Regions from separate parts of the Bacillus cereus group sp. MYBK79-1 genome, predicted to be linked through region 1. Evidence: riboswitches for the same ligand, from Rfam matches in the RefSeq annotation. Region 1 holds a riboswitch; each other region holds the start of a gene.

Region 1 (7,832 bases):
ACTTTATAGTACGTTAATTAAGAAAGGTGATGTTAATGAAAAAATATTGGCACAAACTATCATTTCTTCAAAAGAATGTATTGTTAACTGTGTTAGTTATTTTGACGCTTGTTGGTACTATGGGAGCGTTAAGTTTTAACATGTTTCAAAATAGCATGATGTCTATATTTGAAAGGCATTCTTTTGAAACAGGAGATACGGTATTACATAAATTAGACGAAGAAATAGTGAGAGATGTTACAAAAGATCCAGTGGCACAAAGAGAAAAGAGAGAGAAGTTAACAGAGAAATTAGATGAAGCAACGGAAGAATTGAATAGTGTTGGACAAACCTATATTGTTGGAGCAAAAGAAAATGAAAAAGGTGAGTTACTAATCGTTGATTTGTCTACAGGGTTAGCAAATGTTGTTGAAGTAAGGCCGGGAGAATATTATAAACAACCAGATCTTTGGATGGAAGCATATGATAAAGTAATGAACACAAAAAAAGCAAACATGACAGTAGTATATGAAGATGCATTAGGAACATGGGTAACGATATTAGAGCCAATTAAAGATGGAGACGGAAATATTGTGGCAATTGTTGCAGCCGATGTAGATGCCTCTATTGTTCCTATTACAAAGGAAAGATTCATTATACAAGGTTTAATGTTTATTTGTATTTCTGTTCTAATTGCCACTGTTATTCAATTCTTAATCGTACGTAACGCACTTGCTCCATTGCGAGATTTACGTGAAGGATTGCGTAAAGTCGGTGAAGGTGATTTAAGTATTAAATTAGAGGAAAGACCAGATGATATTGGTATTATTAATGCATATTTTAATAATACCATCGAGAAGTTTAAAGGAATTATAGATAAAGTGAAGCAGACAGCAGAACAGGTTTCCTCATCTTCACAAGAATTGTCAGTGAGTACGAAAGAGAATAGTATGGCAGTTCAAGAAATCGTAAGTTCTATGGTTGGATTAAGAGCTGGCGCTCAATCACAAGAAACGTCAGTACCACAGTATTTAGGTATTGTATGTGAAATGGAAGATAAGATGGAAGAGATAAAGAATGCTGCAGAACAAATGGCGAAAGAGTCTGAAGGTACGAAGCATCATTCAGTAAAAGGAAATGGTGTTATTAAACAGGCGATTAATCAAATGAATATAATACAAAATGCAGTACAAGATTTATCTTCTATCATTCATTCTTTGGAAACAAGATCAAAAGAAATTAGAGATATTGTCAATGTAATTACAGGTATTTCAAATCAAACGAATTCGCTAGCTTTACATGCTTCTATTGAAGCTTCACGTACTGATGCAAGCGGAAAGGGATTTGAAGCTGTTGCTGATGAAGTGCGTAAATTAGCAGAGCAGACGGAAGCATCAGCAAAAGATATAGCGAAATTAATAGGGGAAACACAAGCTGAAACGGAAGAAGCTGTTGCTTCAATGCAAAAAGCTTCAAAAGAAGTAGGATCTGGAATGAAACTTGTTGAAAGTAGTGGTACTTTCTTTGAAAAAATTTCAAAATCAGCACAATCTGTTACAAATCAAGTTAGAGTTGTTTCTAGCAATTCAAGTGATATATTGCAAAATAGCCAAAATATAGTTCGTGTTGTAAATGAACTATCGCTTATCGCAAACACGTATGCGAATAGTAGTAGTAATATTGAAGAAAGTATGAAAGAACAGGAAATGTCTGTACAAGATATTGCTGAATTAGCTAGTTCTTTAAGCTGGCTTTCACAGGAGTTACAAGAGTTAATTGGGGAATTCAAAAGTTAAATGAAATGATTATACACGCTTTTGTTTGTTCAATAAAATAAATCATGCTACAATGAAAACGAATTAAGGACCGGGGAGCCAATTGGCTGAGAGGATGTAAGTATACATCGACCCTCAACCTGATCTGGATAATGCCAGCGTAGGGAGTTACTTAAAGTGATGTAGCATATGTTATTCTATAATAACTTGCATACAAGGCTTTCCTACGCAGTAGGAAAGCCTTTTCTTGTTTTAACATTTTATTTTATAAGGGGGATTTTACTATGTCACAACAAGTTACAATTTCATTTTCAGTAGTACCACAAGCGAAGAATAAAGATGTGTATTCTGTTGTCGATAAAGCAATTGAAGTTGTACAACAATCGGGAGTTCGTTATGAAGTAGGGGCAATGGAAACAACGCTGGAAGGAGAATTAGATGTACTTCTTGACGTCATTAAACGTGCGCAACAAGCTTGTGTGGATGCTGGAGCAGAAGAAGTGATTACTTCTATTAAAATCCATTATCGTCCAAGCACTGGTGTAACGATAGATGAAAAGGTTTGGAAGTACCGTGATGAATATGCAAAACCAGAAGCAATCTAAAATAATTACAACAATTTGGCTTATCCTTCTCATTGCAATATGGGAAGGATCTGTTTCATTATTTAAAATTGAACCGTGGATTTTGCCGAAGCCTTCTGCCATTGTTCAAGAATTAATTGGAATGAAAGATTTACTATTACCGAATACGATGCAAACGTTACAAGAGGTTCTAATCGGACTGTTCTTTGCGATTTTAATTGGGACAAGTATTGCAATTATTATGGACGTTATCCCTTTATTTCGTATTTTAATAAATCCGTTGCTTGTTATTTCGCAAACGATTCCAATCGTTGTACTTGCACCGTTATTTATTATTTGGTTTGGATATGGAATGCTACCGAAAGTAATGGTAGTCATACTCGTTTGTTTCTTCCCGATTGCGCTTAGCATTTTAGAAGGTTTTCAAACGGTAGATAAAAATATGTTGAAGTTGTTGCAAACGATGAAGGCAACGAAATGGCAAGTTTACCAGAAAGTAAAGTTTCCCGCAGTGCTTCCATACTTTTTCTCAGGTTTAAAAATTGCAGTTACATATAGCGTAATGGGAGCAATTATTGGAGAATGGCTCGGTGCAAGCGAAGGATTAGGAGTTATGCTTACAAGGGCTACAAAATCCTTTTTAACAGCCCGAGTATTTGGCGTGGCAGCAATTATTGTTATGGTGACATTATGCCTGTATTTTATCGTAGAGTTTATGGCAAGAATAACAGCACCATGGATATATAGAAAGGACGGCAGAAAATGAAAAAAGGTTTAAAAGTTATGTTGGCTGCCTTATTAGCAGTAGGTGTGGCTGGATGTAATCCGGCGAAGAAAGAAGAAAGTGCAAGTAAAGATCAAAAAGTAAAAGTAGTATTAGATTGGTTTCCGAATACGAATCATACTGGTTTATATGTAGCGCAAGCGAACGAGTATTATAAAAAGCAAGGATTAGATGTAGAAATTATTCAGCCAGGTGATAATGTGACAGCGGAGCAAATGATAGCTTCAGGAAAAGCTGACTTCGCAATAAGCGCACAAGAAAATGTAACGTTGGCTCGTGTGGAAGGTATACCTGTTGTATCTGTAGGAGCGATTATTCAGCATAACACTTCAGCTTTTGCATCGCTTAAGAAAGATAATATGACGTCACCAAAAGATTTTGAAGGTAAACGTTACGGAGGCTGGGGAGGACCAGCAGAAGAAGCAACGTTGAAGACAATTATGGAGAAACATAAAGCTGATTTTAATAAAGTTGAAAAAATCATCTTAGGACAAACCGATTTCTTTAAATCAATCGGCCGTGATGCAGACTTTGAATGGATTTATTACGGATGGGATGGAATTGAAGCGAAGCGCCAAGGAAAAGAGTTAAATACGATTATGGTGAAAGACTTAGACCCAGCGCTTGATTTCTATAGTCCTGTTATTATTACGAGTGAAAAACATACGAAGCAAGATAAAGACTTTGTGAAAAAGTTTATGAGTGCAACGACAGAAGGTTATAATTTTGCAATTAAAGAACCGAAAGCTGCTGCTGATATTTTAATTAAAGCAGTTCCAGATGTGAATAAAGAGTTAGTACAAGAAAGTCAAAAATGGTTAAGTACGAAGTATCAAGATGATGCAAAAGCGTGGGGAGTACAGAAGGAAGACGTTTGGACGAATTACATGAATTTCTTATATGATAACAAAGTTATTAAGAAGAAAATTGATGTGAAAGATGCCTTTACAAATGAGTTCCTTCCAAGTGAAAAATGAGTGGATTACAAATAAAAGAGGTTGTAAAAGCTTTTGATGGAAAGAATGTATTAGCAAATATTAGTGCTTCTATACGAGAGGGAGAGTTCGTTTCCTTTGTAGGACCGAGTGGTTGCGGGAAAAGCACATTATTAAATATGATTGCAAATGTTGAAAACCCAACAAGTGGGAATGTAACGTATAAGGATAGGCACGTACAAGAGCAAGATGTTGTAAGTTATATGCCGCAGCAGGATTTATTACTACCGTGGCGATCAGCTTTGCAAAATATAGTTCTTCCATTGGAAATCGAAGGGAAACCGAAAAAACAAAGGCTGACAGAGGGAATGGAAGCATTAAAGCAATTTGAACTAGATGAATATGCAGACCATTATCCAGATGAATTGTCTGGTGGTATGCGTCAAAGAATTAGTTTTTTGCGCACATATTTATGTGAAAAGCCAATTATGCTACTCGATGAGCCTTTTGGAAAATTAGATGCCTTTACAAAAATGGAAGTACATAGCTGGCTTTTAAACTCTTGGCACCAAGAGAAGCAAACAATTGTTATGGTTACACATGACTTAGATGAGGCAATTTTGCTTTCGGATCGCGTCTTTATTTTATCTCAAAGACCAGCCTCAATAGTTGGTGAGGTACAAGTGAAATTACCTAGGCCGAGAACGATGGATATGTTAACATCACTTGAGTTAAAGAAGGATAAGGAAGAAATTTTGAGAGTATTAGCTCCTTATATGAAAAAATAGAAAAAGCCTTTTAACAGTTTTTGGTATAATCGCTGTTAAGAGGCTTTTTATATAGGGGGAGAAAGATGAAATCTATAGAGCAAATAGTTGATTCGTTAACAGCTGATAATCTTGAAGAAGGAAAGTCCTTATTAAAAAATCATATTTTATTGATGAAGTATGGTATGGAACATCATGAATTAAAAGAAGAAGAAATGACAGAAGTTTTAAAGTGGGTTCAAGGCCGGGATCAATTGAGAAAAGGTGTTCCAGAATTACGTGATTTACATTTAGTTAAAAAGTTTCAAGCGCTATTAGATGAATTTATTCATTCTATAATTTCAAATGGTTATGTGGAAGATGCAGTAGAAATTTTAGAGAGTGTATTAAAAAGTATGGGGTCAGTCGCTCATATTGTAAAAATTATGTTTGTCGGCAAAAGGACAGTTAATAGAAATTCTTTAGAAATGGTAGAAGAGTTAAAACGAGAGTGCTACAGCTTAATGGAACAGCGTGCTGCTGTCGGGTTGCATGCTCAAATCTTTCACGTTTTAGGTTTTGTTCATTCAATTCAGTTTGATTTAGAAGAAAGGTCGCAGGAACATGGACGAACTGTAATAGGCCTTTTAACGGATTTTAAGACGAAGGAATTGAAATCTGTACAACAATTTCAAAACGAAGAGCATATTCCAGAAGTGAAAAATATGGTTAGTAAAGAGTATGGGATAGAACTACAAAGAAGAATTTATATGTGGAAATCGTTAACGCTCATCTTTACAAGTCCATATGCATTAGAAAAGATGTATAAAGAAATTTACGCAGAAAATGAAAAAACGGAGAAGGAACAAAAAGAAAAATAGAGAATAGAATATAACAGAGTAGTTTATACTCTTAATATAACAAATGTTAAAGGAGTGAAAGGATAAAATGACTTTATCAACTGTTCTTCAAATGGTTTTAGCTTGATACGGGAGAAGTCTGCCCATTTTTAATGATTAAGCTAAATTGAAGACAGCAGGTAAAGAACCTTAATCCTTTTTTACGATAATATGTAATGGGTAAGGTGTATTCACCTTACCCATTTTTTATATATACAATTAAATAAGGCTTTATACTGTTGCTCTCTCTATTTAGCTTATGAACTATAAGTAGAGGAGAGAAAAAATGAGTATATTAACAGTAGAAAATTTAAGTCATTCGTATGGTGAGAAAACCATTTTATATAATGCATGTTTTCGACTATTAAAGGGCGAGCATGTTGGATTAGTTGGGGAAAATGGAATTGGAAAATCAACATTGTTAAAGATTTTAACAGGAGAACTTATACATGATGACGGAAGCATTGAATGGTTTCCACAGATGAAGGTAGGTTTTTTACAGCAGCATATGGATTTACAAGAGGGGATCACCATTGAAGGATATTTACAAAGTGCATTTTCGGATTTGTATGCGATTGAACGCGAAATGTTAAAAATTGCAGAAGAAATGGATGGAGCAGAAGAAATAGAAAAACTGTTAGTAAGATATGGGGAATTACAAGCTATATTGGAAAGCTCTAATTTCTATCAAATTCATACAGAAATTGAAGAAATAGCAATCGGTTTAGGGTTATTTGAAATAGGGTTGAAAAAGGATGTTTCAAAGTTAAGTGGAGGACAGCGCACAAAGTTATTACTTGGGAAGCTCCTTTTAGAAAAAGCTGATGTTTTATTATTAGATGAGCCAACAAACTATCTAGATACAGCTCATATAGAATGGTTGCAATCGTATTTGAGACTGTATGAAAAAGCTTATGTGATCATTTCACATGACGAAGTATTTTTGAACAGTATTACGAATGTTATTTATCATCTAGAAGGAGGGAAAGTGAAGCGATACGTAGGAAATTATGAAAAGTTTGTACAAAGTTTTCAAGTGCAAAAGAAACAATTACAATCGGCGTATGCGAAACAACAAAAAGAAATTTCTCAGTTAGAAACATTTATCCAAAAAAATAAAATTCGAAAAGCGAAACAGGCTAAAAGTCGAGAGAAAGTATTAGAGAAAATGCAAAGGATTGAAAAGGTTACTCATGTAACTCGATCCCGTTTTGATTTCAATGTTTATGAGGAGCCAGTGAGTCGTATATTGCAAGCTGAGAAATTAACGATAGGTTATAGTGATCCGTTATGTCCAGAATTGAATTTGCAAGTGAAAAAAGGAGAAAAGATAGCGATCGTTGGTCATAATGGTATTGGAAAAACGACAATGTTAAAAACGTTATTAGGTCAAATAAAGCCGCTAAGTGGTTCAATTTCCGTTGGAGAACGAGTAAATCCTGCCTATTTTGCACAGGAAGAGTTTGCATCAGAAACAACACCATTAGAGAAAGTTTGGGCGGAACGACCAGATATGACAAAGAAAGAAGTACGCCAAGCATTAGCAAAGTGTGGATTGAAAGAGGAACATGTATTAAAACCTATTCGTTTATTAAGCGGCGGGGAACAAACGAAAGTACGTTTATGTGAACTTATCGTAACGAAAAGCAATGTTTTAATTTTAGATGAACCGACTAATCATTTGGATATAGAAACAAAGAAGTCTTTGCAGGAAGCGTTACAGCAATATAAAGGAACAGTTTTACTTGTCTCACATGAGCCTTCTTTCTATGAAGCGTGGATAACAAAAGTATGGAATATAGAAGAATGGAACGCTGAACGATATGAATAAAGAAAAGGCATTAGCTTGTATAAGCTAATGCCTTTTCTTTGCGATTAACATGATTTTCGAGAACTCTTACATGAGAATTGTATGAAGAAGCACTCTTATGGTGCGCTTATAAGCGTGCTTTTTCTTTTGTTATGTTTATATTTATAATAATACTAGATGCCTTTCCCTAATAGGCGACTATCTTTCTTTGTATATATAGATAGTTTGAAATGGAATGAAAATTAATTCCTATATGTAAAGGATAATGTGATTGGTATAGGAAGACAATAGAACTCAAAGGAAATTCATGTAAAATTCAG
Region 2 (7,832 bases), on a different contig from region 1:
CTAATCCACGCGGAGCCGCAGCAGCAGCTTTAAAAGATATAATTAACTTATATCATAAAGATTTGTACCGTAATAACGGGAAGTAAAATCCTCCATTGATTATTAGCCTTCGCTTTATAAGACCGTACCGCCCTTTATAAAAAATACATATGTAGTGGACCTTTTGAGAATGAAATAAATATGCAAAAATGATTGCAGGGGGGAAGGAATTGTTTAAAGATTTTAAAGTTGTAAAAGATCGTCCTGTTTATATTCAATTGAAAGATTATGTAAAAAAGATGATTATGAAAGGGCATTTGCTCGGAAATCAAAAAATTCCTTCAACAAGGGAATTAAGTGAATTACTAAATGTGAGCAGAAATACTGTACTGGCTGCTTATGCAGATTTAGAGCAAGAAGGACTCATTTATGCAGTTAAAGGTAAAGGGAATTTTGTAGCGAAGATTGATATATCGAACACTTCGTCTGTTGAAATAGATTGGAAAAATAAACTTAATACAGTTACCTTATTGGCGGATGAATTAGATTTAATGAAACATGGTGTTCGCTGGGAAAAAGGAATGATTGTTTTTAATAGCATTGCTCCAGATGAAAAGCTATTTGATGTGGAAAATTTCAAAAGAGCTTTTCTTACTCGCATGTCCATTGAAGGGGATGTCGTATTAAATTACGGATACGCAAAAGGTTATAGGCCGTTAATGAATTATCTACTTCACTATATGGAAATGAAAGGTGTAGATATTTCGAACAAAGATATTTTAATTACAAATGGATTTACAGAAGGATTAGACATTGTACTATCTTCGCTATCGAAAAAATCAGGGCGAGTTATTTGTGAGAATCCGACACATCATGCTGCACTGAAGCTGTTCCGTTTACATGGACTTGAAGTACATGGAATAACTATGAATGAAGATGGCATCGATACGAACGAAGTAGAAAAAAGTTTGCGTGAAAAGGATTTTGATTTTGCGTATTTAATTCCTTCTTATCATAATCCAACCGGTATTGTTACGAGTTCAGAGAAAAGAACGGAACTGATGAGATTATTTTCAAAATATAAGGTTCCTATTATAGAAGATGGGTTTAATGAAGAGCTACGTTATTCAGGTTCACATTTAGCACCATTATTAACTTTTGCTGGCGCTGGTAATAATGTAATTTATATTAGTAGCTTTTCAAAGGTACTTTTCCCTGGTTTACGTGTAGGCTGGATCATCGCAGATAAAGAGCTAATCCATCATTTAGAAAGTGTAAAAAGAGCAAGAACAATACACACATCAACGCTAGATCAAGCGGTTTTATTTCAATATTTACATGAAGGGTATTTTGAAAAATATTTAAAAAAGGCAAGATCTGTTTATAAGAAAAAATATGAGTTAGCTGTTGGGGCATGTAACGAGTACATTTCGTTTCAAAGAATGACCGGTGACGGTGGACTTCATTTATTTATAGAGTTAGAAGAAAAAATTCATGCCCGTACTCTTTTACAAAAGTGTTATGAGCAAGGGGTTACATTTTCTCCTGGAGATGTTTTTTATTCTGATGGAGGAGGAGCGACTACTTTTCGATTAGGATTTTCACGTCTGAAAGAAGAAGAAATAGTACGTGGAATCAAAATAATCGGTGATACAATAAAAAATGAAATTTGGAGTTGAGGAAATGAGAATTGGCGTTATTATGGGTGGAGTATCCTCTGAAAAACAAGTGTCAATTATGACTGGAAATGAAATGATTGCAAATTTAGATAAAAATAAATATGAAATCGTACCAATTACGTTAAATGAAAAAATAGATTTAATCGAAAAAGCGAAAGACATTGATTTTGCGCTACTCGCATTACACGGAAAATACGGGGAAGATGGGACGGTTCAAGGAACGCTTGAAAGTTTAGGTATTCCTTATAGTGGAAGCAATATGTTATCTAGCGGTATATGTATGGACAAAAATATTTCGAAAAAGATTTTACGTTATGAAGGTATAGAAACACCAGATTGGATTGAACTTACAAAAATGGAAGATCTAAATCTTGATGAGTTAGATAAGTTAGGGTTTCCATTAGTGGTAAAACCGAACTCTGGTGGCTCAAGTGTTGGGGTAAAGATTGTCTATGATAAAGACGAATTAATTGCAATGCTGGAAACTGTATTCGAATGGGATTCTGAAGTAGTAATAGAGAAGTATATAAAAGGTGACGAGATTACATGTTCAATTTTTGATGGAAAACAGTTACCTATCATTTCAATTCGACATGCGGCGGAGTTCTTTGATTACAATGCAAAATATGATGATGCTAGTACAATTGAAGAAGTTATCGAACTTCCAGCTGAGTTGAAGGAACGTGTAAACAAAGCGTCACTGGCTTGCTATAAAGCATTAAAGTGCAGTGTTTATGCAAGGGTGGATATGATGGTGAAGGACGGTATTCCATATGTAATGGAGATTAATACATTACCAGGGATGACACAAGCGAGTTTACTACCAAAAAGTGCAGATGCAGCGGGAATTGATTATAGTAAACTATTAGATATGATCATTGAAACTTCATTAAGGGTAAGAAAAGAAGAAGGGTTTTAAGCACTGGTATCATGAATACTTTTGACAGTAACATGAAGTATGTTATGATGAATACAGTACGAAAATTAAATATTTATCCACTAGGGGGGCCTATTATAGGCTGAGATCAAATGAGAATTTGAGACTCTTAGTACCTGATCTGGTTAATGCCAGCGTAGGGAAGTGGGAAAGACATTGCTATTTTATCAATAAATACTGTCAATTTCACTTTCTTTACGTCTGTAAAGAAAGTTTTTTTATTTTAAAGCGTTAATAAATGTGGATAAATACTTATATTAAATAAATTACTTGGAGGGATTTAAATGACTTTTTCACAATCATTACGTAAAGAAGTAGATTCAATTTGGGAAGCTAGTTTTCATCACCCTTTTGTAAAAAAACTTGGTGAAGGAACGTTAGATTTAGCTAGTTTTCGCTATTACGTGCTTCAAGATTCATATTATTTGAGTCATTTTGCTAGAGTACAAACGTTAGGAGCTGCAAAAGCACTGGAATTAGAAACGACAGCTCGTATGGCACACCATGCTCAAAATACATATGAGGCAGAATTATCTTTACATGAGAATTTTGCGAAGAAACTAGGGATAACACAAGAAGAAAAAGATAATTTTATTCCAGCTCCAACTGCATACGCATATACTTCACATATGTATCGTGCGGCATATGAAGGACATTTAGGCGATATCATTGCAGCAATTTTACCTTGCTATTGGCTGTATTATGAAATTGGCGAGCGTTTAAAAGAGTGTCAGCCAGAAGAGCCAATTTATAACGAATGGATTTCTGCTTACGGATCTGATTGGTTCCGTACATTAGTTGAAGAGCAAATTACACGATTAGATATTATCGCTGAAAAGGTGACAGAGTCTGACCGTAAGCGAATGAAACAGCATTTTATTATTAGTAGTCAATATGAATATTCATTTTGGGAAATGGCTTATACTTTAGAGCAGTGGCCAGTGAATATAGAAGTAAAAGATGTAATAGGGTAAAGAAAAGAGGTATTGCGATACATATGTATGGTCAATACCTCTTTTTATACTCTTTTGTAAAATTATTGTGAATTTCAAATACAATATGCAATATATATTGTATAATTTGAATGTATTATATTTGTAATATAAAAGGAGGGCTATGTATGATGATTTTTAATTCTTATACGCGTCATTCATTAACATGTTAATTAGATAAGCGGTATTTGTTTTTCTTTTAAGTAATTAGATATTGTGATTATACTTTAGTTTTTTTGTGATCAAGAAAAATGAAGAAAGGAAGTAATCATTTTATGGAAAAATTAAAGTTGTTAACATTTGAAAATATAGTAGAACCTCTTTTAAACGAAAGCGTATCATTTATATATTTTCCTATTGAATGGCTTGATATTGTAGAGATACATTATAAGACATTTTTATTAACGAGTAAGTTGAAACGATTGAATGAAAGGTTATATGATATGTTTTCTGATATATTATTTATTCAGCATAATCCATATGTATTAAATGAAAATACGCCGTGGATTGTATGTAAAGAACCTATTAGAAAAGAACAACTTGATTATATTTTCCAAAGTTGGTATGAAATTATTCATGATTGGAAGCCTAATAAATTAATAGAATCGCCAAAATATGAATGGCATTACGATTTAATTTCTAATTTAACAGTATTACATGATAATGAAATATATTCTAAGTGGGTGCCCGCTTTAATTTCACATATGTTTTGTGAACGCCCTTTACAATTAGAAAACATACACGAAAAAAATATATATTTTTCGCCTCTTAGATCACAAAATATTTGTGAGGCTATGTCAGAGCCTATTAAAGACGAAAAAACACAAGATTATTTCGCCTATGTATATCGGTTCGAATGTATAACGCGCGGAGGCGAGAATATTCCATTATTAAATGTTTCAATAGGAATTCGTAGATTTTATCAAGAATATAACCATCCAGATATTCCTTTGCTTTTAAGACGAAAACGAGGCATGATTTTAATTTCTACTCCAGAATTTGCATCGAATAATAAAAAAAATCGGTTTGTAAAGCTAAAAGTGCAACAAGCAACAAACGGTATAAAGTGGATTAAGATATTTAGAAATTTAAAAGATGATTTTCATATAGGTGGAGAAGTTGATTTGGAGCATATTCTTCAATATCCGAAAGATTATATGCTGGGAGAAAATCTTAGGGTGTTACTTCCATATAACGAGAGAATATATAAAGTTCAAGGTACTAAAATAAAACTTGGTATAAAAGTAAAGGAAAGAGAGTATTTATTTAAAGGGTTTCAGCAAAAATTCTCTTATTTCAGATTACTACCGGAATGTAAAAAGGTAGTCACAAATAATGAAAATGAATTATTCCCTTTAATTGCACCAAAAGGATTAGAGACTATAACGTTAGAAATATGGTCTGAAAAAATATCGTTGGAAGTAGAACAAGCGTTATTTGAAACTGAAATTGTGTTAGCTCAAATCGGTGAGTCATCATACGTATTAAATGCAGATTCTCCAGTATTGTTAAAAATAGTAAGACATAATATTGAAAAAGTATTGCAAAATCCATATAAAATGCAATATTGCCAGAAATATAAAACAAATTTAGTAGAGGATGTTATGAAAGCGGTTTATGCTACTGCAGGTGAGCGCAATGATGCAACATTAGCGTTAATCGCAATGAAAAATTGTGATGGCCGTGAAAAAATTGATCCGAAGCAAATTGTTAGAGAAGGGTTTGCACGAACAAACCGTATTTCAGCATTTATTAATTTATTTATAGGCCAAAGTGTATCTCGTAAAACAATTATAAATTGTATTTTTAGTTTATTAGAACAAAAAGGATTTTTAAAACGTAATTGGAATAAGATAAATTTACCTTGTACATATGTTAATTTATCAATTGAACGAATCTCGAAATTTGATTTCTTACCTATTTTTTCACAAATAAAAGGAAAAGAAATTTCATATAAATTATATGGGAATACAGATTGGCAAACGATTGATCGTTTAATATTACATGTAAATAAACATAATACCTTTTTACCACAGCCTTCAAAAAGAAATGATATGGGAATTCAATTTAAACAATTTGTTTCTGAAACATTAACAGGAATTTTACAACATGCAAAAGAACAAAATGAGCAAGTATATTTCATTATAGATGCGAATGTAAGAAAACATTGGATAAAAGAGTTAGTAAATAAAAAAATTGATGTAGATACTTTTCCGGAGATTGTTCCAGATGTGCTAAAGGTTCCAAACTTAAATATTATAAGAATAAATACAGCTTTTGATGTACCAAAATACGGTGCGATACAATGTGATGATGTACTGGATGGAACGAGTTTATATGTAGATCAAAAAGGAATGTATTATAGCACTGGTGAGTATTCATTTAATGATAGTGAAACATTGCATCGGTACATACTTGAAATATTACCGCTAGGTGTAAAAGTTGCAGAAAGGAATTATATTGCCAAAATGATACATTACATGTGCTGTAACTCAAGTATGCTTTTGGAAAAGGATGTACACATGCCGTATTCCATGCATATGGCGAAAGTAATAAAAGGCTATATGACGGATATAGATGTAAGAGAGTTTAAAGAGTTTGATGATGAACTGGATGTAGATATAATAAAGATAGAAAAGAAAGATTCAATTATTCTGCTGTAAATAAATAATAGACAAATCCTGCTCATTATATCGGTCAGGATTTGTCATTTTTTCATGTAAATAAGGATATCCTTTGTCATGTATCTTCTCTTTTATGTATTTACTTTATTTGCGTACAGGATTAAGATGTTTTTTAGAAATAAAAAACTGCATCATTTAAGAAAGCTATATGAATTGATTCAAAAGTAATTTGAAAGGAATGAGGAATTGTGAAGAAATTAGATGTGCTATTAATGCTATTGAGCGGCCTCTTTCCAGTTGCAGGAATGATGAAGCAAATCCCACTAGAACAATCTTTATATATTGGAGGCCTTTTATTTTTTACTAGTTTCGGTAGTTATTTTGCGAAAAAAATATATTCACGTATATGTAGTTGGATAGCTTATGCACCATTTATAACACTCCTGTTAGTCATTTGGCATCAAGATATTTCAATAAATTCAATAATAACGAATGCGAAAATTGCCGCATGTGTCGCTTTAATTCCGTGTCTATTCCGTTTTCGTACATATGGACTTACTTTCGGTTTAGTCTCATTATGGGCTGCTTTACTTTGGGATATAAAAGAAGTACAGTCGTTAGTTATACTTGAACGTATGTCGAGTTTAATGATAAGCAATTTCAAATACCTCATGCTTTTAGTTGGCGGGCTTATATTAGGTGGATTAATCGCCATGTTATTACACCGTAAAGAGGAAGATAATAAAGAAAATATAAATCTATTTCAACAAAAAAAGAAACGTAAAAAGCTATCATTTAAGATTCCACTTCCAAAATTACCGAAATTAAAGATGAAATTATTTAAGTTTGGTGGAAAAGTACCAAAACGAAAAACACCAGAAAAAATACGTGAGCATAATTACGAAGAACCAGCTCCAGCTGCAACATATGAAATGAGAGAGCAAATAGATCAATATAAAGAAGGTACTGCTCAAGGACAAACGAGGATGGAACGTCGTAGAAATAGGTATAATGCGTAATAAAGTTAAAAGCCCCTTAATGATTAATCAATTTTACGAAAAATCATTAAGGGGTTTTTATGTTATTAAATATAGATTGCTAAGGTGGAATTTATAGCATAATGTAAAGTTGAAGACTTAAATAAAATAATAGGAGGACAAAATGCTTATTATTACATATATTTCTGTCTGTATATTATTTCTAGTTAGCTTTTTACATGTTTACTGGGCTTTCGGAGGTAAGTGGGCGACAAATAGTGTCATTCCAACAAAAGCTGGAGAAAAGGCGTTTACACCAGGTACAGGGATGACATTGTTCATTGCGTTATTACTAAGTATGGCAGCGATAATTTTATTACAACAAACAAATATTGTTCATTTTGCATTTCCTAACATTATTGTTCAAATGGGATCCTGGATTTGTATGATTGTATTTTTCATAAGAGTAATTGGTGAGTTTCATTATTTTGGTATCTTTAAGCGGAAAACAGATACGCATTTTGCTAAAATGGATACAGTTTTATATATACCACTTTGCGCATTTTTATCTTTATCATTCTTACTAGCAATTATTACGTGAACATTAAAATAGTACCTGTTTTCTTCACAATGAATATACGTAA
Region 3 (7,832 bases), on a different contig from region 1:
TATTGACCATCACCCTAATCCATCTCCTTCTAGAATCCGAGTAAGGATCCAACTTGGTATATAATGAGCGTTAATACATAAGCAACAACGAGTGGATACACAACAGAGAAAATCGTCCACTTCGCTGACCCTGTTTCACGTTTAATAACAGCTACTGTCGCTAAACACGGAACATATAATAAAATAAAGAACATAAATGCATATGCTGATAACGCAGTATAATGTGCTCCCATTACATTTCCTAACACATCTTCTTTCACCGCATAAATAATTGCCATTGTAGAAACGACAACTTCTTTCGCTAAAAATCCTGTTAAAAGAGATGCTGCAGCTTGCCACGTTCCAAAGCCGAGCGGTGCAAATAGTGGTGCGATAAATCCACCAATCATCGCTAAATAACTGTCTCCCATATCAACACCAAATCCTGATGGACCTGCATAGTTTAATAACCAAATGACAACAGAACCACCGAAGATAAATGTACCTGCTTTACGAACAAATCCTTTCCCTTTCTCCCACGTGCTTAGCCATAACGTTTTCGCTTGTGGCACGCGGTAAGGAGGTAGTTCAATAACGAAAATAGATTTTTCCGCTTTTAAAATGGTAAGAGACATAATTTTTGTAACTAATAACGCAAGAACAATACCTGCAACATATAAAGAAAACACAACAGTTGCCTGACTATGAGGGAAGAATACTCCCGCAAATAATGCATATACAGGTAAACGTGCCGAGCAAGACATAAACGGTGTTACAAGGACTGTAAGTAAACGTTCTTTTTCTTGTTCAATCGTTCTCGCTGCCATAATACCTGGAACATTACATCCAAAACCGATAATCATCGGAATGAACGCTTTTCCGTTTAAACCGAAGAACTCCATAATTCTATCCATAACAACTGCAATTCGCGCCATATATCCTGAGTCTTCTAATAATGAAATGAAAAAGAAAAGTGCAAAGATTTGTGGAACGAATACTAATACCGCACCAACGCCGGCAATAATACCTTCTGTAACGATTGCTTGAATAAAATGAGAAGCACCAACATTTGCGAGCCCAGCCGTTACCCAATCCGTAAGCTGTCCGCCAAAAAATCCATCTAAAATATCAGATAAAGGTGTACCGATCCACGTAAACGTAACCTGAAAAATAAAAAACATAACTGCTAAAAAGATTGGAAGTCCTAAAATTTTATGTGTAATTAACCTATCGACTTTTTCCGAGAAAGGAATTTCCCCTTCTTTCTCATGCTTCATAACATTTGTTTTTAACTTTTCAATATACGCTTCACGAGTTTTGTAAATGTGCTCTTCTAACGTACAATCAAGTTTTCCTTCTAGACAAGATCGAATGGCTACAAGTTCCTTATAAATTAGTAATGCTTTCATTTCTTTTTCTACTACTTCGTTATTACTTAAAAATTGAAGGGCTAGCCATCTCGGATGCTTATAATTCGCTTTCTCTAAAAGAGAAATTACCTCTCCAATTCCTTCATCCATTAGTACACTATATGAAATAATGAATGGCGTTTTCTCGCTTTTGTCATTTTCTTTAAGCGTTGCAAGTAGTTCTTCACAGCCTTTTCCGCTTCTCGCAACGACAGGAACGACTGTTACACCTAATCTTTCTGATAACCGTTTTACATCAATTACAATGCCTCGTTGCTTTGCCACATCGACCATATTTACTCCAATTGAAACCGGTTTTCCAAATTCAAGTAATTGCAACGTTAAATGCATATTTCTCTCGAATTGCGAAGAATCCACTATATTTAACATATGATGAAATTCGTCTGTTAGTAGAAAATTCGTAACGACACCTTCATCACGCGAAACTGGATTTAAATCATAAACACCCGGTAAATCAATTAATGTTCCTTGTTTATCTTTTAATTTACCAATCTTCTTTTCTACTGTTACACCGCTCCAGTTCCCTACATATTCATAAGAACCAGTAAGTGCATTAAATAATGATGTCTTCCCTGTATTTGGATTCCCTAGCAATGCTACCTTATTCACGCTAATTCCACCTTTATCATTTTCGCGTCACAATGACGAATACTAATTAACTGTCCACGACACTCCAATGTACAAGGACCTTTGAACATCGCTTTCTGCTTCATGCGAAGTTCGCTTCCTTCAGAAAGACCGAAAGCAGTCAGTCTTCTCTTTAGTAAATAATCTAAAGACTGCATACTTTTCACTAACACTTTCTCACCGATTTTAATATCTACTAAGCTCATAACCTTCCCCCTCCGAAGAGAATGATAATTATTTTCAGAAGAATTATAGCACACTCTATTTCTCGAGCACTATCCCCTTTGACTTCATAATTATTAACATTTTTCTACAATTTTATTTCAATAATTGTCATAATTGATTCGTTTGCCATTCTCATCCATTTCGCTTACAATAAACAATAGCAAATAAAGAATCTCGTTATCACAGGGGGAGCCATGTCGCTGAGAGGGAACACTTCGTTCCGACCCTTCGAACCTGTTAGTTAATGCTAACGCAGGGATTGTGCAAACGTCCGAAATACATACCTCTTTTTTATTTACGTATTTCGTATCCTCCTATGATATCTATTCTTTTTTGTATAACTTGGATTTAGGGGGAGACAACATGCGTAACACCAATTTACAAGCGATGATCGAATCTGCAATTCTTGCAGCCTTCGCCATGATTATCGACATTTTACCATTATCACTTAAACTTCCAACAGGCGGTTCCATTTCATTTGCTATGATTCCTATTTTTATTATTGCATACCGCTGGGGCTTTAAATCAGCTTTCTTAGGTGGTTTAGTTTGGGGACTATTACAAATTGTCGTGGGAGATGCTTACATTTTAACACCTATTCAAGCATTCATTGAGTACTTCATTGCCTTTGCTTTTATTGGATTTGCTGGTTTATTCTATCGTCCAATCCAAAAAGCACTTTTAACATCAAATGAAAATAGCGAAGAACAATCCAGTTTAGGTAGCCGTAAAGACAAACCTTCATCAAAACAAAACGAAGGAAAAAAAGTTATTGGTTACATTATCCTTGCTACATTTGTCGGTAGCTTTGCTCGCTATTTCTGCCACTTTATTGCTGGTATTATTTTCTGGGGACAATATGCACCGAAAGGTCAATCAGCAGTTCTATATTCATTAATCGTAAATGGTAGCACAATGATTGGTTCCTATATTTTATGTACCGTTTTACTTATCTTTTTATTTCTTACTTCACCACGCTTATTCAAGAGCATCAATGCTTATCAACTGAATTCGAAGAAAAAGAGCGCTTAATGAGCGCTCTTTTTTCATATCGTAATATCAATTAAAAATACAATAAATGCACAAAAGAAAATAAATACCATTATACTTAGCCAATTGCTATGCACGGTTCATCGACTCCTTACATAACCTCATTTTCTAACCAGATTATATCGCTTAAAAATAAAGATTAGGTAAAGATAATATGAAAATAAATTAAAAAAAGCGTAGCATGTACCATCTACGCTTTTTTTGGTAAGTAGAAGTAAAATAATACACCGTCTTCTGTATTCTTTACTCCATATTCAGCATCGTGTAGTTCTAAAATGTTCTTTGAAATAGCAAGCCCAAGCCCCGTTCCGCCTTGTGAGCGCTGACGGGATGCATCCACGCGATAAAAACGATCCCAAATTTTGTCTAATTGCTCTTCTTCAATGTGAGTACCTTTATTTTCAATACACACCTTTATACGATCCTTCTCATCTATTGTGGAAATAATAATATCCTCTTTATTCGGTGTATAACGTATGGCATTCGTAATGAAATTCACAATGACTTGTTCAATCCGATTTTGATTTGCCATCACTTCAAATGAACATATATTTTTATGCACACGAAGTTCTTTTTTCTCTATCTCCACAGAAAGGTGTTCACATATATCTTCAATTATCGAATCAATATAAAATACATCCTTTTTCATTTTATATGTGCCTGATTCAAATTTAGCTAACTCTAGCATATCCAAAATTAACGTATCCATCTTATCTACTTCTCGTTCCATCGCCTGAAAATAGTACTCTTTTTTATGTTCTGCTACTCCATCTTTTAAAATGGAAATACAGCTTTTCATAATACTTAGCGGTGTTTTTAATTCATGCGAAACACCAGAAATAAATTCTTTCCGCGTATTTTCTAGCTTTCTTTCCTTTTCAATATCTTGTTCTAGCTGTCCAATATGCGAATGGAGCTTATTGGATAATACATTAATATTTTTTGATAAATCACCAATTTCATCTTTTGAAGTAATCGGTATTTGTTCTGTGAAATCTAAGTGTGCTATTTTCTTCGTTGTATCATTTATTTTTAATAACGGCTTTGCAATTTGTTTAGAGTAATAGAACGAAGCTAGAAAAATGAGAACGAGTACAAATGCAATGATGTAAATGTAGTAATCTTGCACCATTTGTACAGCTTCATCTACAGGCTGTAAAGACGCCATCGCATAAATATATGTGACTGATCCGTCTCTTTCTGTTATCGGTTTCATTAATAATTTATATTTTATATCATTTTTTTCATAGTCCATTGTCTTTGTTGAATATTCGATTTGATTACTCTCTTTTAGTACTACATCCGTTTGAAATTCTTTTATACTATCCAAAAATAAAGTGTTTTTATAAATTGGATTTACGGGGCCTTTTACATCAGGGAACTGCACTTTCGTAACTCGCCCTCCTATGTAAACATCTGATTCTTGGGCAGCTGGTTCCTGAACTGCCGGCCTCTTTTCCTTACTAACTTGCTCCCCAACTGCTTTCTTTTTCTCTTGATCTAATTTACTCATCTTCTCATTAAATGCTTTTTCTAACGGTTTATTCGATCCACTTAAATTCCGCTTAGATAGTGAGAAAGAGAATGGAATATAACTATCTTCTTTTCTCACTCCAGAAAAATATATTTCTTGGCCTAAAAACTGATTTGATGGTTTATTATCAATCTCCTCTATATTGACGAGATTGTATAGGGGAATTTTGAATATTTGTTGTCCAAAGCTCTTTTGTTGACTACGATCTATCGTTACCTCAAAATAAAAATCATCCACATGTTTTAAATTCCCATTCTGATCCAATGTCGTAATCCACGTATTATTTTCTCTAAAAAAGTCTTGCTCCAGCTTCTGAATTCCTTCTGCACTTCCTGCATAGTTCAAATAATTCTTCTCAAAAGAATTTAAATTCACTTTAATATCTTCCACTTTTCGATTCGCGTAATATTGCTTAAAAAATATCGTTTGTCCAATAAATATCGTCGCTAAAATTAACATACATAATACTGTTGTGAGCGTAAATAATTTTAGTACAATCCCTTTTCTCATACATTCCCCTCAAATTTATATCCTGTTCGTACTACAGTTGTAATGTATTTCGCTTTCTCTCCTAACTTATTTCGCAAATTACGAATATGACTATTAACCGTTCGATCATCACCAGCAAATTCATATCCCCAAATTCTTGAAATTAATTGTTCCCTTGTTAGTACAATTCCTTGGTTTTTCATGAAATACACTAATATTTCAAACTCCGTATGCGTTAAACTAACATCTGCCTCATCAACAGTAACAGTACGTGACGGAAAATGGACGTGGATGCCATGAATCGATAACGTATCATCTTCGTTCTCTAAAGGTTTCTTCGATGCTTTTCTACTTTCTAATAATCGTTTTGCTCTTGCCAATAGAATGGGTGGACTATACGGCTTCGTCACATAGTCATCTGCCCCAAGTTCAAAACCAAGTAACGTATCGTCTTCATCTACACGTGCCGTCAGCATAATAATAGGGACCCCAGATGTTTTACGAATTCTTCGGCAAACGGACCACCCATCGAGTTCCGGCAACATAATGTCTAAAATAACTAAATCAACCTCTTCTTCCTCAAATACAACTAAAGCTTCTTTCCCATCTCTTGCTTCAAACACTATATATTGCTCGCTCAAAAAATAATCTTTTAATATTTCACGTAAAATATCTTCATCTTCTACAATTAAAATGTTTTTTGACATAACTTATGTATCCCCTTTCCACTTTCAAAAACTACAATCTTATTTTGCGTAGCTCGCAGTTAACTTCGCTTCGATAATATATCTATCTGGTGCATCCCCTATATAATCAAACGGATAGCAAGTCGTCAGTGTTAATATCGGTTCTTCTTTTTTTATAATAACAGTACGATCATCCGCATGGGTAATCCATATTTTTTGAATTTCGTATGTGTAAGTTTTATTATCATACTCTAAAACAAGAGTGTCCTTTTCTTTTAACTCTCCTAAATCTGTAAATACAGTATCTCTATGCCCACTTAGTACAGTATGTCCCCCTCCAGATGGCGTTGTCGTTAAATCACTAACGAACATTCCAACTCCTTTCTTCAACGTTGTATCATTTGCTCCCCAATATATAGAAAACTTCTTCTTTATTTTCGGTATATGTAACATCGCTACCTTTTCTCCTTCTTTATGTTCTGTTTGAGAAGAAGGCACTTGGGAAGTTACAGGTGTTTCATGAGAAAGCTGATTATGTTGTATATTGTTAAGGCTCTTTATTTCTTCTTTCGTCAATTGCTGAGCAGAGCTTTTCCCTTTATACCATTCCATAGCGTAATATGATCCCATACATAGTCCTATGGCCATCAATATGATACCGATATAATTGAGTAACTTCATGTTTCATCCCTCCATGCCAAAAATGGTAGGAATAACCTACCATTTTTAATATATGAAATTATCCCATTCTTTATAGGAGAATATTTTATTTATGCCTTAACTTTATTGCGACGCTTCAAACCAAATAATGTCCCTACCCCTACAAGGCATGCGCTTAGTGCCATCATTGCTACATTATTGGATGCTGTGTTTGGTAATTTTTCACCTTGTACAACTGGCTTTGCTTCTTCTTTTTTAGCTACTTCATTCTTTTGCTCAGCTTTTATAGCTGCTTCTTTTTTTGCCATATCATTTTTCAACTGTTCTTGCGCTAGTCTCTTTTTCTCTTCTTCACTTTTTTGCTGTTCCTTAATCGCTGCTTCTTTTTTCGCTTTATCTTGCTGCATTTGCGCTGCTTCTTCCTTTGTTACTGTTCCAGTATCCGCGCTTGCTACCGAAGAATATCCCACTGTTAAAAGTGCCATTGCACAAATTGGTAATAGTTTCTTTTTCATTTCATTTCTCTCCTTTTATACGTTTTACATCACTTCGCATCGGATGTATCACTAGAATAAACAAGAGATATAAATATAAGATGCAGATGAAATATATTTCATTTAAAGATTTCATTGTAAAAAAATAAAAAAACATCGCAATATATAACGATGTTTTTTCGGGTGTGTGTCTCAATATTTACATGTTACTTTCGCGTGATTTAGAAGTAGAGTGGGCTGGAGCGATAACTAATTGTCTCGGCTCAGTTTTCTTTAAGTGATTTTTGACGTTACACTTACGACGTTGAACAACCCAGGCTTTAATAGGGTTAGTCAAAATAATCTTTTGCTCTTCGTTAGGGGTCTCTTCTTCAAACCTACAACTTTCGCTCCATTTATTCCATTTCATTGTAAATTTAGAAGAAGAATGATCGTTTTCTCGATCAAACAAGTGCAAAAAATCCATTTCGCCAGCTAGCATTACGGTATTGCTAGTTGCTAAAAAAGAAAAGGTCGTCCAACGTTTCTCCATGCCCTCCTACTCCTTTTTCACATATAGAGTGCCTAAAACTTAATTTACCTAAAAATATGCTTGCCTTTTACCTTACACCTATAGTTTATCCAAAACGCCATTATGCAACTATCGATTTGCCTTACA
Region 4 (7,832 bases), on a different contig from region 1:
TTCCACAACATGCATATTATTGTGAAGAATTATTGTATATTTGTAAGGGCATTGAATATAAAGAAGAAATATTACGCAATTATATATTTATACAATTACATGATTGTTTACCATCATTCTTTAAACTATTTCTTAAAAATAAACGTTATGCAACGATTCACGATATTCTGTTCTATTGGTGTGACGATGAGCAAAGAATGAGCTTAGAAAAAAAATATAATCTTAGTTTTATTTATGAAAAATATGCTTGCGGATAAAGAGCATTTTCTATATAAATTAAAAAGGATCTCAAGTTTATGTGAGATCCTTTTTTTATTAGTAAAGCAAGGAGAACGTAATTAAGACGAGAAATAACATGCCATAAAGGAGAAATTGTGCAGTATAACTTCCTTGTATACCAAAAAAACTATTTATTTTTGCATATAAATTCAATATATATTTTATCGGATTATCTTTGAAAGATTGGTACAAAGTGTCTCCTCTTTCTAAGCTTCTTGTTCGTGTTTTTTGTTAGTAGGAACATGAATGTATCTAGCTATGAATAATAAAACAGCCATAAAAAATACAGGAAATACGGTAGATAAATAAAAACCATTACTAATAATATTTGCTATTAGGGCACTTAATAGAAAGATGGCATTATAAATATGGGCAATTTTTTGTTTAAGTTGAACTTGAAAAGATTCCATCATAATTTCTAAAGCAACAAAAGCAATGATAATAGATAAAAATACAGTATTTGTATTGTAAATGATTAAACAACAGATTAAACCTAAAAAGGCTAAGTATTCAATTAAGAGAGGTATATTGATATTGCGTGACATACAATTTACCTAACTAAATATGGCAGTGGGTTTACTGCATTTGTTTTTTCAAAATTCCATTCTCCATTGTGTAATTCAAAATGAAGATGTTGCCCGTATGAATGACCTGTGTTTCCCATATGACCTACTAATTGTCCAGCTTGTACTTGATCACCAGCTTGTACAGTGCGATCTTTCATGTGAGCATAGACTGTTGTATATAATTTCCCGTTTATTTGATGGGCGATGAACACAACATTGCCATAGCTAGCTGAATAATATGATTTCACAACTTTGCCTGCAGCCGCCGCCTGGATAGAGACATTACCTGGAGCTGCAATATCTATACCGTAATGCATCTGTTCCCAACGCATATCAAAGGTTGAGCTAATTCTTCCTTGAGTAGGGAATTTGAAAACTGCTGGAATGGAAGCAGTTTGGGCTTTTTGAACTTGTGCTTGATTTTGCACTACATAATGTTTTGCCACGTATCCGTATCCTGTGCCAAAACGAATTTTATACCAAGTTCCTACAGTTTCCACTACTTGTAGTTGTGTTCCATTTTGTAATGAACCAAGTAGTGCACTACTTGTACTAGCGGTGCTACGTACATTAAGTTTAGGTGTTGCAACTGTGTATTTTGTATTATTTTGAACTGTGATACCTTTTACTAAAGGCTGTGAACCATTAGAAACGAATGCTTTTTGTACGTAACCTGTTTTGCCATTATGTAAAATTTTATACCAATCGCCTTGTTCTTCTTGAATGGTAACGAATTTTCCATTTGGTAATACATCTAAAATTGAAGATTCTAAATTAGGTTCAGATCGAACATTTAATGCATTGGCATTAACGATATATTGATTATTAGATTGAAGTTTGTTTTTTAGTAGAATAGAATCTTTTTGTACGTAACCTACTTTATTATTAACAGATACTTTATACCAACCATTAGTTGTTTCAAGTATGTTCACCTTCGTATTAAAGCGAATTGTATCAATTGATGAGCTATTTGCGTTATCTTTTGTATGTAAGGCTACCTGATCGACTTTTACATATCCAGTTTTCACATTAGATAATTGTTCAGCGTTGGCTGTTTGTACATTTGTTTCTCCCATAGAAGGAAGTAAAGAAGCAATTGCGACAGTAGTTGCTGTTAAAGCAGTAGCTTTCATATTCATATAATAGAGACCTCCTCTAGTTGTATAGTTGTAATTTTATTATAGTATAAAGATATAATATAGTGGGTTTATTCACATAAATGTAATATGAAATCAATATAAAAATAAATTTTTTGAGGATAATGATTCCTTTTTACCTAATTAATTAGGATAATAATTTCTAACATAGAATATAAGTATTATATAGCTTTGTTATTTTGTTGATAATTGAGAAAATTAAAACAGTTGATGATGTCTTATTACGGTGTTATACTGACAGTGTTAATTTCATAGTTTGCTAGGAGAGCTGGTGTTGCCAGCTGAGAGTAGGCCGTAAGCCTTTGATCCTTTTCATTACCTGATCTAGATTATGCTAGCGTAGGGAAGCAATTCGGACACTAATAATGAGTCCCCGTTTCTTTGCGTATAGAAACGGGGCTTTTTTATTTGAAAATTTCATATTGAACCACTAGGGGTGCTTGTTGTGCTGAGAGAGGAATAATCCTTAACCCTTACAGACCTGATCTAGGTAATACTAGCGAAGGGAAGTGGAGCAACGAATAAATTATAATTTTGTTTGCTGTAACCACTTCTTATTTAGAAGTGGTTTTTTATTTATATACACATACCGGAAGGGGATAGGGAAATGAAATTTTGCGATAGATTATTAGAAACTGTACAACCAGTTTGGGAGATGAGTCATAATCATCCGTTTGTAGTAGGTATGGGGGATGGCACGTTAGAAAAAGATAAGTTTCAGTATTATATTATTCAAGATTATTTATATTTGTTAGATTATGCAAAGCTATATGCGATTGGTGTTGTAAAGGCAACGAATCCACAAGTAATGGGGAAATTCGCTGAACAAATTGATGGAATATTAAATGGAGAAATGACGATCCATAAACAGTATGCAAAAAGACTTGGAATTTCTATAGAGGAGATAGAGTCAGCAAAACCATCTGCTAAAAATTTAGCTTATACAAATTACATGATGTCTGTATCTCAAAATGGCACACTTGCGGAATTAATAGCAGCACTTCTTCCATGTATGTGGAGCTATTGGGAAATTGGAAAGCGTTTAAATGATATTCCTGGAGCAAGAGATCATGAGTTTTTTGGTGAGTGGATTCAAGGATATAGTTCTGAAGAATACGGTAACCTTTGTATTTGGTTAATAGATTTATTAAATGAAATGGCAGTTGGAAAGTCTGACAAAGAGCTAGATCGATTAGAGGAGATTTTCCTATATTCCAGTCGATTTGAATATTTATTCTGGGATATGTCCTACCGTAAGGAGATGTGGGGATTTGAGGAGCAAGAACATACTACAGTTTCATAATGTTTCTTTTCATTATGATGAGAAACCAATCATCAATGAATTAAATGCTTCTATACAAGATAAAGAGTTTGTAAGTATTATCGGACCGAGTGGATGCGGGAAAAGTACTTTATTTCGCCTTATTACAGGTTTAGAAGAAGCAAGTACTGGTCAGATAGAGCTGACAGAAACGAAGAGCCATCCTGTAGGGTATATGCCCCAAAAAGATATGCTCCTGCCGTGGAGAACGATTATTGAGAATGCTGCTCTGCCGCTAGAGTGCCAAGGTGTACAGAAGAAAGAAGCACAAATAAAGGCAAAGGAACTGCTACATAAATTTGGATTACAAGGGTATGAGACTAAATATCCGAAAGATTTATCTGGTGGTATGAGGCAACGCGTATCCTTTATCCGAACTTTATTAACAGGCGGGGAGATATTGCTGTTAGATGAACCGTTTAGCGCGCTAGATGCTTTAACGAAGGCATCTTTGCAAGAATGGTTGTTTGAACAATGGAAAGAGTGGGAAAAAACAATTTTGTTTATCACTCATGATGTGGAAGAAGCATTATTTCTTTCTAATCGAATTTTCGTTGTAGAAAATCAACCGATAACTACTTTAACCGAGAGGATTGTACCGCTTGATTGTAACCGGACAAGAAAAGATTTATATAAGCCGGAAGTGTTAGCGCTGAAAGATGAGCTTCTTAGTATGTTACAAAGGCAGGTACTCGTATGATGAACCGGTTGAAGGAGTTATTACCTGCTCTTACACTTTCTAGTATTTTACTTGCCCTTTGGGAAGTAGGGGCAAGAATTGTAGATGAAATGTACATTTTACCGTCACCGTCTGCAATTGTAGTGAAGATATGGAAACTAAAAGATATATTATTTACGGTTCATTTACCGGCAACCTTATCCGTCGTTTTAATAGGGGTGGCTATTTCTATCGTACTTGGGGTAGGGCTAGCGATGTTAATGAATGCGAGTAATTGGATGGAGAGAGCATTTTATCCATTATTAGTCGCTTCACAAACAATTCCTATTACAGCACTTGCTCCGCTTTTCGTTTTATGGTTTGGATATACAATTTGGAGTAAGGTCGTTGTTACGGTTTTAATTACGTTTTTCCCAATTGCGGTCAATACGTATGATGGACTACGCAGTACGAAAAAAGAATGGGAGGAGCTCTTAGTTACGTATGGAGCAACGAAAAAAGATGTTTTTCTTAAATTAAAGTTGCCATCTGCTCTTCCTTATTTTTTCTCAGCTTTAAAAATTGCAGTTCCGCTTAGTGTGATTGGAGCAGCAATTGGTGAATGGCTCGGTGCACAAGCTGGGCTAGGATATTTCAGTAAAAGAATGATGACGCAGTTAGACGGAGCAGGTGTATTTGCACCCATTGTATTGTTATCATTATTAGCTATTTTCTTCGTCATACTTATTTCGGTATTAGAAAAGAAATTTATTAGTTGGAGGAAGCATTCATGAAATTATTAAAACGCATCTTTGTGTTTACATTATTAGTTGCAATGATCGCTGGATGTTCTAGTAATTCGGCATCAGAGAAGAGTAAAAAAGAAAAAGAAATAACGGTCATGCTTGATTGGTATCCAAATGCGGTACATAGCTTTATTTATGCGGCTATTGAAAAAGGCTACTTTAAAGAAGAAGGAGTAAAGGTGAATATTAAATTCCCTTCCAACCCGACTGACCCATTAACTTTAGCAGCTGCAGGAAAAGTAACAGTGGGCCTATATTATCAGCCAGATGTTGTTATGGCAAAAGCAAATGAACAAATTCCAGTGAAATCAATTGGAGCTGTCGTACGTTCACCATTAAATCATGTTATATCGCTGAAGTCAGCGGGCATTCAATCGCCAAAAGATTTAGAGGGGAAAACAGTTGGATATTCTGGAACACCTTTAAGTGAGATGTATTTAAAAACGATGATAAAAGAAGCTGGTGGTAATCCAGATACAGTGAAAGTAGTCGATGTTGGCTTTGATTTAGTACCAGCAGTAATTACGAAAAAAGTGGATGCGGTAACAGGGGCGTACATTAACCATGAAGTACCTGTTATGCGCCATGAAGGTCATGAACCAGCATACTTTAACCCAGCAGATTACGGTGTACCGAATTATCATGAACTTGTATTTGTAACAGGTGATAAAACGTTGAAAAAAGATAAAGAAGCGTTGCAAGCCTTCTTACGTGGTACGAAAAAAGGCTATGATTTCATGAAGAAAAACCCAGATGAAGCATTAAATATTTTATTAAATCATCAAGAAAAAGAAAACTTCCCGCTTGTACCAGAAGTTGAAAAAGAAAGTATGAAAATTTTATTAGAGAAGATGGAAACGAAAGATGAGCCATTCTTATCGGATTCAAAAGAGTCATGGGAGAAACAAAATAAATGGCTAAAAGATAAAGGAATGACGAAAGAAATCGTTCCGGCCGAGGAGTTATTCGAAAACATTTTAAAGTAGGCGAATGAATATGAAAAATGAGCTTCATGTAATCTCAAATGGTCACATGTCATTCGAAGAGTTAGTGAATATAGCAATGCAAATTGAAAGTGAGATTGATTATTTGCATATTCGTGAGCGTGAGAAAAGTACGAAGGAATTGTATGAAGGTGTGGAAAGTCTTTTGAAGAAAGGCTTTCCAGCATCGAAAATAGTGATAAACGATCGAATTGATATTGCTATTTTATTAAACATCCCGCGCGTGCAGCTAGGATATCGAAGCGCAGATGTAAGGTCAGTGAAAGAAAAGTTTTCTTATTTGCATGTCGGTTATTCTGTGCATTCTTTAGAAGAGGCGATTGATGCATTTAAGAATGGAGCGGATTCACTTGTCTATGGTCATGTATTTCCGACAGATTGCAAAAAGGGTGTGCCAGCGAGAGGGCTTGAAGAAATTTCAAACATTGCAAAGTGTTTATCCATACCGATTACAGCAATTGGAGGAATTACCACGGAAAACACCGGGGATGTTCTTACTAACGGCGTCAGTGGTATTGCTGTTATGTCTGGGATTATAAGTAGTAGTAACCCGTATAACAAAGCGAAGTCTTATAAGGACTCAATAAGAAAGTGGGCGGAAAAACATGTGTAAGAAGTATGATGTAGCGATAATTGGCGGTGGTGTAATTGGTAGTTCAGTTGCACATTTTCTAGCAGAAAGAGGATATAAAGTAGCGATTGTAGAGAAGCAAAGAATTGCATCTGAAGCCTCGAAAGCAGCTGCTGGTTTACTTGGGGTTCAGGCAGAATGGGATGAATATGATCCGCTATTTGAACTTGCTAGAGAAAGCCGTGCTATATTTCCACAACTTGCAGAAGTTTTACGTGAAAAAACAGGCATCGATATTGGATATGAAGAGAAAGGCATTTATCGCATTGCTCAAAATGAAAATGAGAAGGAAAGAATTCTTCGCATTATGGATTGGCAGCAGAAAACAGGTGAAGATTCTTACTTTCTAACGGGAGATCGTTTACGAGAGAAAGAACCATTTCTTTCTAAGTCAATTATAGGTGCTGTATATTATCCGAAAGATGGTCATGTTATTGCACCAGAGCTTACGAAAGCATTCGCACATTCTGCATCATTTTCGGGTGCTGATATATATGAACAGACAGAAGTGTTTGATATTCGTATTGAAAATAATAAAGTGACTGGGATTGTGACGAGCGAAGGTATTATCACATGTGAAAAAGTGGTTATTGCGGGTGGTTCATGGAGCACGAAGTTACTAGGTTATTTTCATCGCGAATGGGGTACATATCCAGTTAAAGGAGAAGTAGTTGCGGTAAGAAGTAGAAAACCACTTTTAAAGGCGCCTATTTTCCAAGAAAGATTTTACATTGCACCAAAGCGCGGCGGACGTTACGTAATTGGAGCAACGATGAAGCCTCATACGTTTCATAAAACTGTGCAACCGGAAAGTATTACTTCTATATTAGAGCGCGCGTATACAATAGTGCCAGCTTTAAAAGAAGCAGAGTGGGAAAGCGCATGGGCAGGGTTAAGACCACAATCGAATCACGAAGCTCCTTATATGGGAGAGCATGAAGAGATAAAAGGTTTATATGCTTGTACGGGCCATTATCGAAACGGCATTTTATTAAGCCCTGTTTCTGGTCAGTATATGGCGGATTTAATAGAAGGAAAGCAGGCGAATCACTTGCTAGATTCATTGCTTTCGAAAACAGTTTAGAAAGGGGCTGGAAGTTTGAATTTGAAAATTAATGGTAATCAAATTGAAGTGCCAGAGAGTGTAAAAACAGTAGCTGAGCTACTTACACATTTAGAGTTGGAAAACAGAATTGTTGTAGTAGAGCGTAATAAAGATATTTTACAAAAAGATGATCATACAGATACATCTGTTTTTGATGGAGACCAAATTGAGATTGTAACTTTCGTAGGAGGCGGTTGATTATGTTAAACATTGGACCATTTTCATTTCATTCTAGACTTTTATTAGGAACAGGAAAATTCCCTGATTTTGATGTGCAGCAAAAGGCAATTGATGTATCTGAGGCG

The links. Region 1 has a riboswitch for thiamine pyrophosphate ahead of ACTFOB_RS18595 (MTH1187 family thiamine-binding protein). Riboswitches for the same ligand answer to the same signal wherever they lie in the genome.
Positions count from the first base shown of each region.
Region 2: another riboswitch for thiamine pyrophosphate. It lies ahead of tenA (thiaminase II); the one in region 1 lies ahead of ACTFOB_RS18595 (MTH1187 family thiamine-binding protein).
Region 3: another riboswitch for thiamine pyrophosphate. It lies ahead of thiT (energy-coupled thiamine transporter ThiT); the one in region 1 lies ahead of ACTFOB_RS18595 (MTH1187 family thiamine-binding protein).
Region 4: another riboswitch for thiamine pyrophosphate. It lies ahead of tenA (thiaminase II); the one in region 1 lies ahead of ACTFOB_RS18595 (MTH1187 family thiamine-binding protein).

Region 1 covers NZ_JBQAEO010000012.1:40,973-48,804, forward strand. The annotation lists gene ACTFOB_RS18590 (methyl-accepting chemotaxis protein) at 36-1,775, shown strand; TPP riboswitch at 1,837-1,938, shown strand; gene ACTFOB_RS18595 (MTH1187 family thiamine-binding protein) at 2,039-2,359, shown strand; gene ACTFOB_RS18600 (ABC transporter permease) at 2,331-3,104, shown strand; gene ACTFOB_RS18605 (ABC transporter substrate-binding protein) at 3,101-4,099, shown strand; gene ACTFOB_RS18610 (ABC transporter ATP-binding protein) at 4,096-4,845, shown strand; gene ACTFOB_RS18615 (hypothetical protein) at 4,911-5,684, shown strand; gene ACTFOB_RS18620 (ABC-F family ATP-binding cassette domain-containing protein) at 5,989-7,533, shown strand.
Region 2 covers NZ_JBQAEO010000001.1:299,302-307,133, reverse strand. The annotation lists gene ACTFOB_RS01640 (homoserine dehydrogenase) at 1-86, shown strand, start outside; gene pdxR (MocR-like pyridoxine biosynthesis transcription factor PdxR) at 210-1,658, shown strand; gene ddlB (D-alanine--D-alanine ligase) at 1,663-2,577, shown strand; TPP riboswitch at 2,650-2,755, shown strand; gene tenA (thiaminase II) at 2,880-3,569, shown strand; gene ACTFOB_RS01620 (RNaseH domain-containing protein) at 3,863-6,250, shown strand; gene ACTFOB_RS01615 (DUF3959 family protein) at 6,460-7,230, shown strand; gene ACTFOB_RS01610 (DUF3995 domain-containing protein) at 7,373-7,789, shown strand.
Region 3 covers NZ_JBQAEO010000019.1:69,766-77,597, reverse strand. The annotation lists gene ACTFOB_RS22895 (FeoB-associated Cys-rich membrane protein) at 1-13, opposite strand, end outside; gene feoB (ferrous iron transport protein B) at 30-2,018, opposite strand; gene ACTFOB_RS22885 (FeoA family protein) at 2,015-2,242, opposite strand; TPP riboswitch at 2,437-2,538, shown strand; gene thiT (energy-coupled thiamine transporter ThiT) at 2,625-3,293, shown strand; gene ACTFOB_RS22875 (sensor histidine kinase) at 3,502-5,355, opposite strand; gene ACTFOB_RS22870 (response regulator transcription factor) at 5,352-6,041, opposite strand; gene ACTFOB_RS22865 (class D sortase) at 6,081-6,701, opposite strand; gene ACTFOB_RS22860 (LPXTG cell wall anchor domain-containing protein) at 6,791-7,195, opposite strand; gene ACTFOB_RS22855 (hypothetical protein) at 7,374-7,706, opposite strand.
Region 4 covers NZ_JBQAEO010000003.1:3,672-11,503, forward strand. The annotation lists gene ACTFOB_RS06855 (DUF3965 domain-containing protein) at 1-257, shown strand, start outside; gene ACTFOB_RS06860 (hypothetical protein) at 486-824, opposite strand; gene ACTFOB_RS06865 (SH3 domain-containing protein) at 830-1,984, opposite strand; TPP riboswitch at 2,254-2,365, shown strand; TPP riboswitch at 2,425-2,527, shown strand; gene tenA (thiaminase II) at 2,610-3,305, shown strand; gene ACTFOB_RS06875 (ABC transporter ATP-binding protein) at 3,274-4,023, shown strand; gene ACTFOB_RS06880 (ABC transporter permease) at 4,023-4,775, shown strand; gene ACTFOB_RS06885 (ABC transporter substrate-binding protein) at 4,772-5,773, shown strand; gene tenI (thiazole tautomerase TenI) at 5,784-6,404, shown strand; gene thiO (glycine oxidase ThiO) at 6,397-7,506, shown strand; gene thiS (sulfur carrier protein ThiS) at 7,522-7,725, shown strand; gene thiG (thiazole synthase) at 7,728-7,832, shown strand, end outside.